Regions from separate parts of the Azonexus hydrophilus genome, predicted to be linked through region 1. Evidence: predicted binding sites of a transcription regulator. Region 1 holds the regulator's gene; the other holds the start of a gene.
The links. The regulator sigma-54, encoded in region 1, starts transcription at its own class of promoters, with help from an activator protein. The targets are predictions, from matches to a motif close to TGGCACGCTTNCTGCTNA.

Region 1 (5,636 bases):
CGCTGCAGGTGCACGATCAGCTTCAATTTCATCTTTCGGCGCGAGGCGGTCTCGCCGAAGATGGTGCGGATATTGAGCAGGCCGAGGCCGCGGACTTCGAGGAAATCGCGCAACATGCCTGGGCAGCGGCCTTCGATGGTGGTCGGCGCGATCCGGGCCATCTCGACCACATCATCGGCGACCAGGCCATGGCCGCGCGAGATCAGCTCCAGCGCCAGTTCGGATTTGCCAACCCCGGAATCGCCGGTAATCAGCACGCCCATGCCGAGCACGTCCATGAACACGCCGTGCAGGCTGATGGTGTCGGCCAGGCGCGCCGACAGGTAGATGCGCAGGTGATCGATGACCGCCGAACAGTGCTTGGGCGACAGGATCAGCGGCACGTCGGCGGCCTTGCAGGCATCGACGATGAATTCGGGGGGCTTCAGGCCGTCGGCGACGATCATCGCCGGCGTGCGGGCCGACAACAAGTCGATGAACATCTGGCCGAAACGCCGCTCGCCGATGCGCATGGCCCAGTCGTACTCGGCCTGCCCCATGACCTGCAGGCGTTCCGGGTGGATGATGTTGATGTGGCCGACGACGTCGGCGCCGTAATTGCTGGCGGCCTTGAGCTCGATGCGCCGGTCGTTGCGCTGACCGGCCAGCCAGTTGAACAACAGCTTTTCGCGGTTGTCCTGGTACAACTGCTCCAGGCTGATGTGCCGCACGGCGCCGGTCAGGACTTCTTGAACAGTGCCAGCACCGCTTCGGCGTCCGGGGCGGCCTGCAAGGCTTCGCGGAAGGCGCGGTCGGAAAAGCGCTGGGCCAGTTCGGACAGGATCTGCAGATGCTCTTCGGTCGCCTGTTCCGGTACCAGCAACACGAACAGCAGGGTGACCGGACGGCCGTCCGGGGAATCGAAGGGGATCGGCGTCGCCAGACGGATCAGCGCGCCGGCGGCCTGCTGGAGGCCCTTGATCCGGCCGTGGGGAATGGCTACACCCTGGCCAAGGCCCGTGGAGCCGAGTTTTTCGCGTGCGAACAGGCTGTCGAAAATCAACGAACGCGACATGTCGAGCCGGCTTTCGAACAGCATGCCGGCCTGTTCGAAAACACGTTTCTTGCTGCTCGCATCCAGGTCAAGCAGGACCTGGTCGGCAGTCAGAATGTTGTCTAGAGGGTTCATGGGAACTTTGCAGCAAAGAAACCGCACCCCGAGGGGTGCGGTCGGTCAGGCTTAGTCGTCGATGTGCATCGACGGCTTTTCGCCACGATGGTGGTCCTGCAGCTTCTGCTTGTACTTCTGGACCTGGCGATCGAGCTTGTCGAACATGGCGTCGATGGCGGCGTAGAGATCGTCCCCGGCTTCCTCGACATGCATGTCCTTGCCCGGAACGTGAACGGTGACTTCGGCCTTCTGCTTCAGCTTTTCAACGGAAAGCACGACGCTGGCGCCGGTAACCTTGTCGAAATGACGGAGCACGGGATCGAGCTTGTTCTCGACGTATTCGCGCAGTGCCGGGGTGACTTCGATATGGTGACCGCTGATTTGCAGATTCATTTTTTCTCCTCTCTCTACAGGGTCTTGCGTAAATTGACCGGTGGGATGTTGAGCGATTCACGGTATTTGGCAACCGTGCGTCGGGCAACGACAATTCCCTGCTGGCCTAGTATTTCGGATAATTGACTATCCGACAAGGGCTTCTTGCCATCTTCCGCCGAAATCAATTGCTTGATCAGGGCACGAATGGCCGTGGCAGAACAGGCACCACCAGTATCGGTGGACACATGGCTGCCGAAGAAGTATTTCAGTTCGAAGATGCCGCGCGGCGTGGCCATGTATTTCTGGCTGGTAACGCGGGAAATCGTCGATTCGTGCAGGCCGAGCAAGTCGGCGATCTCGCGCAGCACCAGTGGCCGCATCGCCACTTCGCCATGTTCGAAGAACTGGCGCTGGCGGTCCACGATGGCCTGGGTGACGCGGTGGATGGTATCGAAACGCTGCTGGATGTTCTTGATCAGCCAGCGGGCTTCCTGCAACTGGCCGCTCAGGTTGCCATTGCCGCGACGCTGGCGGGCAAGGATGTCGGCGTACAGGCGATTGACGCGCAGGCGCGGGTAAGCATCCGGGTTGATGTAGGCGGTCCATTTACCCTTGAGCTTCTTCACGATCACGTCGGGCGTGATGTAGCGCGCTTCGTCCTGTGCGTAACCGGCGGCCGGCCGCGGATTGAGGCTGGTGATCAGCTCGTGCGCGCCGCGCAGGATTTCGTCATCGCAGCCGGTCAGGCGGCGGATCTTGACGAAATCGCGGGCAGCCAGCAATTCCAGGTGCTTGTCGGCAATGGTCAGGGCCAGCGTGCGCTCGGCGCAATCCTCTTCGACCTGCAGTTGCAGCAGCAGACATTCGCGCAGGTCGCGGGCACCGATCCCGGTCGGATCGAAATTCTGGATATGGCGCAGGGCGATTTCGAGCTCCTCGAGCTCGACCTCGTACTCGGGCGGCAGGGTTTCCAGCAGTTCTGCCAGCGGCGTGGCGAGATAGCCGTCGTCGCTGAGTGCTTCGATCAGGAAACGGACCAGACTGCGATCGCGATCGCTCAACTGGGTCATCCCCAGTTGCCAGCCGAGGTGCTCGCGCAGGCTGACGCTGGAAGCGTGGGCGTCCTGCGGATCGTTGTCGTCTTCCTCGTCGCGGCCGGCGCCGGTGAAGGTGCCGGCATCGCTGGACCAGCGATCGTCGTCGACGTCACCGGGCGTCATCGGCGGCTCACCCTGGGCATCCTCACGCGACTCGCTCGCCGGTGCGGGTTCGCTGACCGGCTTGTCGGGCGAATCGAACTGCTGGGCACCGGCGAAGGACTCGCCCGGTCCGTCGTCGTCGCGCTCGAGCATCGGGTTTTCCAGCAGGTAGCGTTCTATTTCCTGCTGCATCTCGACGGTCGACAACTGCAGCAGCTTGATCGACTGCTGTAATTGCGGCGTCAGGGCCAGATGCTGCGAAAGCTTGAGCTGAAGTGCCGGTTTCATTGATGCAATCTTGGTTTGGCGAGATCAGAGGCGGAAATGCTCGCCGAGGTAAACCTTGCGTACACTCTCATTGTCGACAATTTCCTCCGGACGTCCAGAGGAAAGTACATGACCGGCGTTGATGATCACCGCGTGATCGCAGATGCCAAGCGTCTCGCGCACGTTGTGATCGGTGATCAGGACACCGATGCCGCGTTCCTTGAGGAAGCGGATGATTTTCTGGATTTCCAGCACGGCGATCGGATCGACCCCGGCAAACGGCTCGTCGAGCAGGATGAAGCGCGGATTGGTCGCCAGCGCCCGGGCAATTTCAACGCGCCGCCGCTCGCCACCGGACAGTGCCGCTGCATTCACGTGGCGGACATGGGTGATGTGCAGTTCGTTGAGCAGGCTTTCCAGCCGCTGGCTGCACTCTTCGGCCGGCAACTTCTGCAGTTCGAGCACGGCGAGGATGTTTTCTTCGACGTTGAGCTTGCGGAACACCGAGGCTTCCTGCGGCAGGTAGGACAGACCGGTGCGGGCGCGTGTATGCATCGGCTGGTGGGTGAGGCGCTCGTCGTCGATATAGACTTCGCCGCCATCGGCGGCCACCAGGCCGACGATCATGTAGAAACAGGTGGTCTTGCCGGCACCGTTCGGCCCGAGCAGACCGACCACTTCGCCGGAGCGCACCGAGAAGGACACGTCCTCGACGACGGTGCGCGCCTTGTAACGCTTTTTCAGGTTGTGCGCGGACAGAGTGGCGGTTGGCTGGCTCATTCTTCTCTAGCTCCGCGCAGGGTCTGGCGGATCGCTTCTGCAGAAAAGCCGCGATATTGCAGGAAACGCATCTGTTTGGCACGTTCTTCTGCAGATTGGGGGGGCTGCCCGAATTTTTTCGCCCAGATCGCCCGGCAACGTTCACCCTCGTCGCCGGCCTCGGGCAGGGCGGCTTCGATGTCGCCATCGCTGACGCCCTTGTGCCGCAATTCCTGGCGCAGGCGGCCATTGCCGTAGCGATTGGCACGCGCCGAAACGCGCTGGCTGGCATAACGGGTATCCGACAGCAGGTGCTCGGCCTGCAAGGCATCGAGCACCGCCGTCAGGGCTTCTTCACTGTCAGCATGCGCCGCGAGTTTGGCATGCAGCTCGGCCCGGCTGTGATCTCGCCGGGTCAGACACTGCAAGGCACGCACCCGCAGATCAGCCATTGGCGGCCTTGCTCGGCTTGATCACGGTGGTGCTCGCCGCTTCGCGGATGCCGGCTTCAATTTCCTGGGCGATTTCCGGGTGCGACTTGAGGAATTCGCGGGAATTGTCTTTGCCCTGGCCGATCTTCTCGCCCTTGTACGAATACCAGGCGCCGGATTTGTCGACCAGCTTGTGGGCGACGCCCATTTCGACGATCTCGCCCTCGCGGGAAATCCCTTCGCCGTAGAGGATGTCGAAGATGGCTTCGCGGAAGGGCGGGGAAACCTTGTTCTTGACCACCTTGACACGGGTTTCGCTACCGACCACCTCGTCGCCCTTCTTGATCCCGCCGATGCGGCGGATGTCGAGACGGACCGAAGCGTAGAACTTGAGCGCGTTGCCGCCGGTGGTGGTTTCCGGCGAGCCGAACATGACGCCGATCTTCATCCGGATCTGGTTGATGAAGATGACCAGCGTGTTGGTTTTCTTGATGTTGGCGGTCAGCTTGCGCAGCGCCTGCGACATCAGACGGGCGTGCAGGCCGACCATCTGATCGCCCATCTCGCCCTCGATTTCGGCACGCGGGGTGAGCGCGGCCACGGAGTCGACGACGATGATGTCGACCGAGCCGGAACGGACCAGCATGTCGGCGATTTCCAGCGCCTGTTCGCCGGTATCGGGCTGCGAGATCAGCAGTTCGCCGACATTGACACCGAGTTTCTGGGCGTATTGCGGATCGAGCGCATGTTCGGCATCGATGAAGGCAGCGGTACCGCCAAGCTTCTGCATTTCGGCAACGACCTGCAGACAGAGCGTGGTCTTGCCCGACGATTCCGGGCCGTAGATTTCGACCACCCGGCCGCGCGGCAGGCCGCCGACGCCGAGTGCGATGTCGAGGCCGAGCGAACCGGTCGACACGACCTGGATGCCCTCGTCGATTTCGGCATCGCCCATCTTCATGATGGAGCCCTTGCCGAACTGCTTTTCGATCTGTTGCAGCGCTGCGGCGAGCGCCTTTGCCTTGTTGTCGTCCATGTTCATACCTCGAAACGTTGTGTGGATTATGGCACAGGGCCATGGATGGAACAAAAATTGCTCAATGGATACATCGAAAGCCGTTTTGCCGAAATGACAATGGCAATAACGGATTTTAGGGAAGATGACGACAGGCGCGGTATATTCTTCGCCCCTTGCGCAAGCCGCCGGAATTCCGGTTCACCAAACACTGTACAACTATACAGTATTCGATGAAAAAACCATCACTTCGCTTATTTGTCTTCAGCGCCTTGCTGCTGACCACCGCGACCCAGGCCGCACCCGCGCCCTGGCACTGGTGGGTGAGCAAGGCGGACGGTGCGCGCATCTGCATGCAGACCCCGCCGGGCGAGGGCTGGGCCTACAGTCGCGGCCCTTACCGCGATGCCCGGTGCACACTGCCGGCCCGTCGCTGAATG
Region 2 (5,636 bases), 940 kb from region 1:
CCATCAGCCCAGCGAAGCGATGATCGGGCACCGCGGTCAGGCCCTTGAGGATATCCGCCGCATTGAACAGCGACGGCCCGATCACCAGGGTCGCCACTGACTCGCCCATCGCCTCGATTTCCGCGCGCGGCGTGCCACCGATGGTCAGCGCCGAATACTCGGCCTCGACCAGGTGACCATCCAGCGAATCGCCAATATCCGGCACCACCACCGGGCGCAGGCCGAAAGCCTCGACCCAGTCCTTGATCGCCTCGATATCGCCCGGCGTCAGCATCCCCGACGCCAGCACATTGACCTGCTTCGGCCGCTTGCCGGCACAATCGCTCGCCGGCACCAGCGTGCGGATCAGCGCCTCGATCGCCAGCGCGTAACCGCTTTCCAGGCAACCGACGTAATCCGGCGTATTCACCGGCACCACCGCCACCCCGTCATATTCGGGATGCGCAGCGCGAAATTCCTTGACCGTACGCAGGATGTCGGTCCCCTGCGTCTCCGACAGCCCGGTCGTGACCAGGCCGATGATGTCCGGCTTGCTCTTGTCGGACAGCGTGCGCAAGGCCTCGACCACATTCTCGTCGGCGCCCATGATCGACGACACCTGATCCATCGCCGTCGTCTGCAGCGGAATCGGCTCGCGGAAATGGCGCACGAAAAACACCTTGCCGAACGCCGTGCACCCTTGCGAACCATGCATCAGCGGCAGACTACGATTCAGCCCGAGGAAAACCAGCGACGCACCGATCGGCTGGCTGACCTTCAACGGATTCACCGCCAGCGCTTTCTTGGATTGGATGATTTCGGCCATGTGGGCAACGCTCCTCAGAGATTAACCACTCCTAAGCAATGAGCGCGCCAAGATAAAACAACAAGTAAAACAGTTAGTTAAATTCTGTCAACGTGTAGCAAACCCGACAATCACGGCAAGCCGGACAAAGCCAAACGCAATTGGCCAGGTGCCCATTCAGCCGGCAGAAAACGTTTTCCAGCGAGCGTAAAAAGGCTCAAGGTTGGCGCCGCCGTCGAACGACAGGGCACACCCGTCGGCGAACGACCTGCCCGTCGCCGCCCATGCCTGGAGTGGCGGCAGGATGGTAGTCAGCCATAAGCTGAGCGAGTTTTCCCGGGTACCGGGATTAATACTGGAAAACTGGATTGCGCAATAAGACTCAGGCCGTCAGCACCGCTCCCGAAACTCCCTGCGCCCACGGCGCCGGCTTCCGGACTGCGGTCCACACCGGGCTTTCCATCGACAGCGCCAGTTGGCGGGCGAGTTCGCTCATGCCGGCGTAGCCGGCGTAGCCGAATTCGCGTTCCTGGTTGATGTCGAGGAAGGGAATGCGCGCCTTGAGGGCGGTGTACAAATTGCGCCCGCCGGCGATCAGGATGTCGGCCCGGTACTCGTGATAGGTCGACAGCAGGGCCTTGGGGCTGCCGTCGTCGATCATCTTGGTGTCCTCGCCCATCAGTTCGCGGATGCGCGCCTTGTCTTCCTCGGTCGATTTCTTGGTACCGGTGGCGACCACCTTCATGCCCAGATCCTGCAGCGCTGAAACGATGGACCACGACTTGACGCCGCCGGTGTAGAGCAGCACGCGCTTGTCCTTGAGGCGGGCGCGCCAGGGTTCGAGCGCGGCGTGGGCCTTGGCTTCCTCGCGGGTGATGACCGCCTCGGTGCGGGCGATCAGGTCGGGGTCGCCGATCAGCCGGGCGAAATCGCGCAGTGCGTTGGAAACATCCTGAACGCCGTAGAAACTGCCTTCGAAGAACGGCTGGCCGTAGGTTTCCTGCATTTTACGGGCGACGTTGAGCAGGGCCTTGGCGCAGACGACCATGTTCACCTTCGCCCGGTGCATGGTCTGCACCTCGTGGAAACGCGCGTCGCCGGACAGCGTGCACAGGATGCGCAGGCCGAGTTCATCGAACAGCGGCGCAACGTGCCAGAACTCGCCGGCGATGTTGTATTCGCCGATCAGGTTGACGTCGTAAGTCGGCAGGCCGTCGGCGCGCGGTTTGGCCGGTGCCGGCTCGGCGGTGCCGATGACGTACTTGAACATGGCCTCGCCGGCCAGGCGGTTGCCGAGGTTCTTGGTGCCGTAGAAACCGGCGGCATCGACCGGCACCACCGGGATGCCGACGCGCTCGCTGGCGGCCTTGCAGACGGCTTCGACGTCGTCACCGATCAGTGCGGTGACGCAGGTGTTGTAGACGAAGACGGCCTTCGGCGCGTAGCTGTCGACCGCCTGCTTGATCGCGTGGAACAGGCGTTTTTCGCCACGCCCCATGACCACGTCGGTTTCCGACAGGTCGGTGGTCATGCCGATCTTGTACAGCGTGACGCCGGAAGAGCGCGTCCCGCGGTTATCCCAGGAAGAACCGGCGCAAGCAATCGGCCCATGGACGATGTGGGCGACGTCGGCGATCGGCAGCAGCGCGATCTGCGCGCCGTCGAAGGAGCAGCCGCCGGCAGTGGCGCCCGGCTTCGGCTTCGAACAACCGGACTTTTCCTTGGTGTTATGGCTGCAGGCCGGCTCGTCGAGCAGGGCCTGGATTTCGCTGGCTTTCATGCGCGTTCTCCAGATGACTGGCTAACACTCAGCAAAATGGGTGCCACCGGGCAGCACCTTGTTTTATTTGATAATTTTCATCAGCAGGCTTGTCGCCTTTACGACAAGCCTGCGAAAAAACTCAAATCTTCAACAACTTGCCGACCTTTTCCAGCAGCTTGGCGCCAACGCCCTTGGCCCGCAGCAAGTCGTCGAGCCTGGCATAAGGCCGGGCGGCAACGATGGCTTCGGCGACCGCCTTGGAAATCCCCTTGACAGCAGCCAGTTCGGCCGCGCTGGCGGTATTGACGCTGACCGGACCGGTCTTGTCTGCGGACTTGCTGGCGCCTGCTTTCTTGGTCGCACCCTTGCCCGCCTTGGCGGCCAGCTTGACCGCTGCCTTGACGTCGCCGCTGACCGGCTCACTCACCGCCGCCACTACCGGCTCGGCGATCACTGCCGCCGCCAGGTTGCGGTAATCGCGCGTCAGGTAACCGGCCGGCGTCCATTCGCGCAGCATCAGAGTCAGCGCGCCGCTGGCGTTCACCGCCGGCACACTGTACTGGCAATCGGCCCAGGCGCTGCCGCCGGACAACTGGCCGAGGACCACGCTGGCCACCGGCTGCCCCTGCCAGGCGCCGCCTTGATAGGGCGCATCCAGCGCCCAGACTTCGAGGGCCAGCGTGCCGCTGAGGTTGTCCGGGCTGCGCGGGCTGGCGATGCGCTCGATGGCGATTTCCGCCACGCCGTCGGCCACCCGGCAGCTCACGTCGCCGAGCAGGAAAGGCTGGAAGAAGGTCTGCGGCGTCGCATAGACCGACAAGTCGCGAACCTGGACGCTGCCGTCCACGCGCTGTCCAACCAGGGCCATGGCCATGACCTGGGCGGCGCAACCGGCCGGCGGCAAGGCAGTCACACAGGCGGCCACGTTGAAATTGCCCGGCGTCGGCTGCAGGGCCAGTTCGGCGACCTTGACGCCGTTCAGCGCCAGGCCGTCGAAACCGCCGGGACTGGCCCACAATTGCAGGGCCCAGTGGGTGCCGTCGGCCAGATCGGCTTCGGCCAGGCTGACATCGGCGTTGAGATGGACGAAGTCGCCATCCAGACAGTAACCATGATTGGCACCAAGCGCGGTCACGGCGTCGGCGGCGGAATAATTCGTCGTATGCACGGGCATCTCCCAGGGACAAGGCCGCGCATTATAGGACAGAAATATTTCAGTATTATCAATTATTTACGCACAAACACGGTGCATGAACCGGTATTCCAATGTCGCAAAAACGACAATCCTATTCGTCTTCGTCGCTGTCCTTGCGCGGCACCGTCGCCGGGTCGCAGATGATGGCGCGGTAGATTTCGACGCGATCGCCGGGGCGTAAGGCTGCGTCCAGTTTGGCCAGCTTGCCGAAAACGCCGACCTTCTGCGCTGCCAGGTCGATATGCGGAAACTGCTTGAGGATGCCGGAGCGCTCGATGGCCTCCTGTACCGTAGCGCTGTCCGGGACTTCGATGTTCAGCCAGACCTGCTGGCCGGGTTCGGAATAGGCGACACCAATCTGCATGACTGTACTCCTCAGGCGGCGGCCGGTTCGGCGCTGGCGGCTTCGCGTTCGGCCAGCTTGCGGTCGATGATGCGCTTGCCGGCCAGCAGAAAGCCGAGCGCGGCGAAGGCACCGGGCGGCAGGATCATCAGCAGGGCGCCGCCGTAACCCGGCACCTGCACTTCGAGAAAGGCGAACGACGGGCCAAGCAGTTGCGATGCCTGGGCGAACAACGTGCCGGCGCCGAAAAATTCCCGGACCAGACCGAGCAGGACCAACGCACCGGTGAAGCCCAGCCCCATGGCAATCCCATCCACGGCACTGGCGACGACGCCGTTCTTCACTGCAAAGGACTCCGAACGACCGAGGATGGCGCAATTGACCACGATCAGCGCGATGAACAGGCCGAGCACCTTGTACAGCTCATGCAGCCAGGCATTCATCGCCAGGTCGACGATGGTCACCAGGGTGGCGATCAGCACGATGAAAACCGGAATCCGCACCTGGGCGCTGACCACCTTGCGGATCAACGACACCAGGACATTGGCGCACACCAGCACCGCCGTGCTCGCCAGTCCCATGCCCAGGCCGTTGGTGCCGCTGGTGGTCACCGCCATCAGCGGGCACAGCGCCAGCATCTGCGCGAAAACGACGTTCTGTTCCCACAGCCCGTCCTTGATGATCCTGCCGTACTGGATATCGCTCATCGTTATCTCCTAGGCCGCCTGACCGGTGATTTCCGCCTTGTGGGCAGTGAAGAACTCCAAACCGCCCTTGACTGCCTTGACCACGGCACGCGGCGTGATGGTGGCGCCAGCAAACTGGTCGAAGACGCCGTTATCCTTCTTCACGCCCCAACGCTCCGGCGTTGGATCGAGCAGCGACTTGCCGTTGAAACTCAGCACCCAGCTGTCCTTCTTGACCTCGATCTTGTCGCCCAGGCCCGGTGTTTCCGTATGCTTGAGGACGCGCACGCCGAGCGTGCGGCCATCCATATCGACCGCCATCAGCACCTGGATTTCGCCGGAATAGCCGCGCTCGGCCACCTTGAACAGCACTGCCTTGAGCGCCTCACCCTGGCGGGCACGATAGATGGTCACCGTCTTGCCGTTGCGGTCGAGCTCGACCGTATCCTTGAGAAAATCATTGTCGGCCAGACCGGCCGGCAGCACGTCAGACAGCGAATTGCGCAGGTCTTTGGCTTCAGCCGCCGCAATGGCCGGCGCCGTGGCGTCGGACACCACCGCCAGCGCACCGCTGGCGAGCAGGGCAACGATGCCGAGCAGCAGCGGCTGGTAGCCGAGTTTGTCGCGCAGGGTATCGAGGTTCATCAGGCGTTCTCCGGAATGTCGAGCGGCTTGCCTTTACGGTCACGGCCAAGGATGCGCGGCTTGCAGAAGCGGTCGATGACCGGCGTCATGGCATTCATCAGCAGCACGGCGAAGGCGACGCCTTCCGGGTAGCCGCCGAAACTGCGGATCACCCAGGTGAGCAGGCCGATGCCCAGGCCGAAGATGATCTGGCCAGTGGTCGTGTTCGGCGAGGTCACGTA

Region 2: nifE (nitrogenase iron-molybdenum cofactor biosynthesis protein NifE) is a predicted target of sigma-54. The motif match lies at 2,593-2,610, and genes of this name have one in related genera.

The regions. Positions count from the first base shown of each region.
Region 1 covers NZ_CP151406.1:410,428-416,063, reverse strand. The annotation lists gene hprK (HPr(Ser) kinase/phosphatase) at 1-710, opposite strand, end outside; gene ptsN (PTS IIA-like nitrogen regulatory protein PtsN) at 719-1,168, opposite strand; gene hpf (ribosome hibernation-promoting factor, HPF/YfiA family) at 1,220-1,543, opposite strand; gene AADV58_RS01955 (RNA polymerase factor sigma-54) at 1,558-3,012, opposite strand; gene lptB (LPS export ABC transporter ATP-binding protein) at 3,037-3,771, opposite strand; gene recX (recombination regulator RecX) at 3,768-4,202, opposite strand; gene recA (recombinase RecA) at 4,195-5,217, opposite strand; gene AADV58_RS01935 (hypothetical protein) at 5,430-5,633, shown strand; gene AADV58_RS01930 (pseudouridine synthase) at 5,634-5,636, shown strand, end outside.
Region 2 covers NZ_CP151406.1:1,350,941-1,356,576, reverse strand. The annotation lists gene nifN (nitrogenase iron-molybdenum cofactor biosynthesis protein NifN) at 1-805, opposite strand, end outside; gene nifE (nitrogenase iron-molybdenum cofactor biosynthesis protein NifE) at 1,167-2,564, opposite strand; gene AADV58_RS06630 (helix-hairpin-helix domain-containing protein) at 2,686-3,714, opposite strand; gene AADV58_RS06625 (RnfH family protein) at 3,833-4,105, opposite strand; gene AADV58_RS06620 (electron transport complex subunit E) at 4,117-4,791, opposite strand; gene rsxG (electron transport complex subunit RsxG) at 4,801-5,415, opposite strand; gene AADV58_RS06610 (RnfABCDGE type electron transport complex subunit D) at 5,415-5,636, opposite strand, start outside.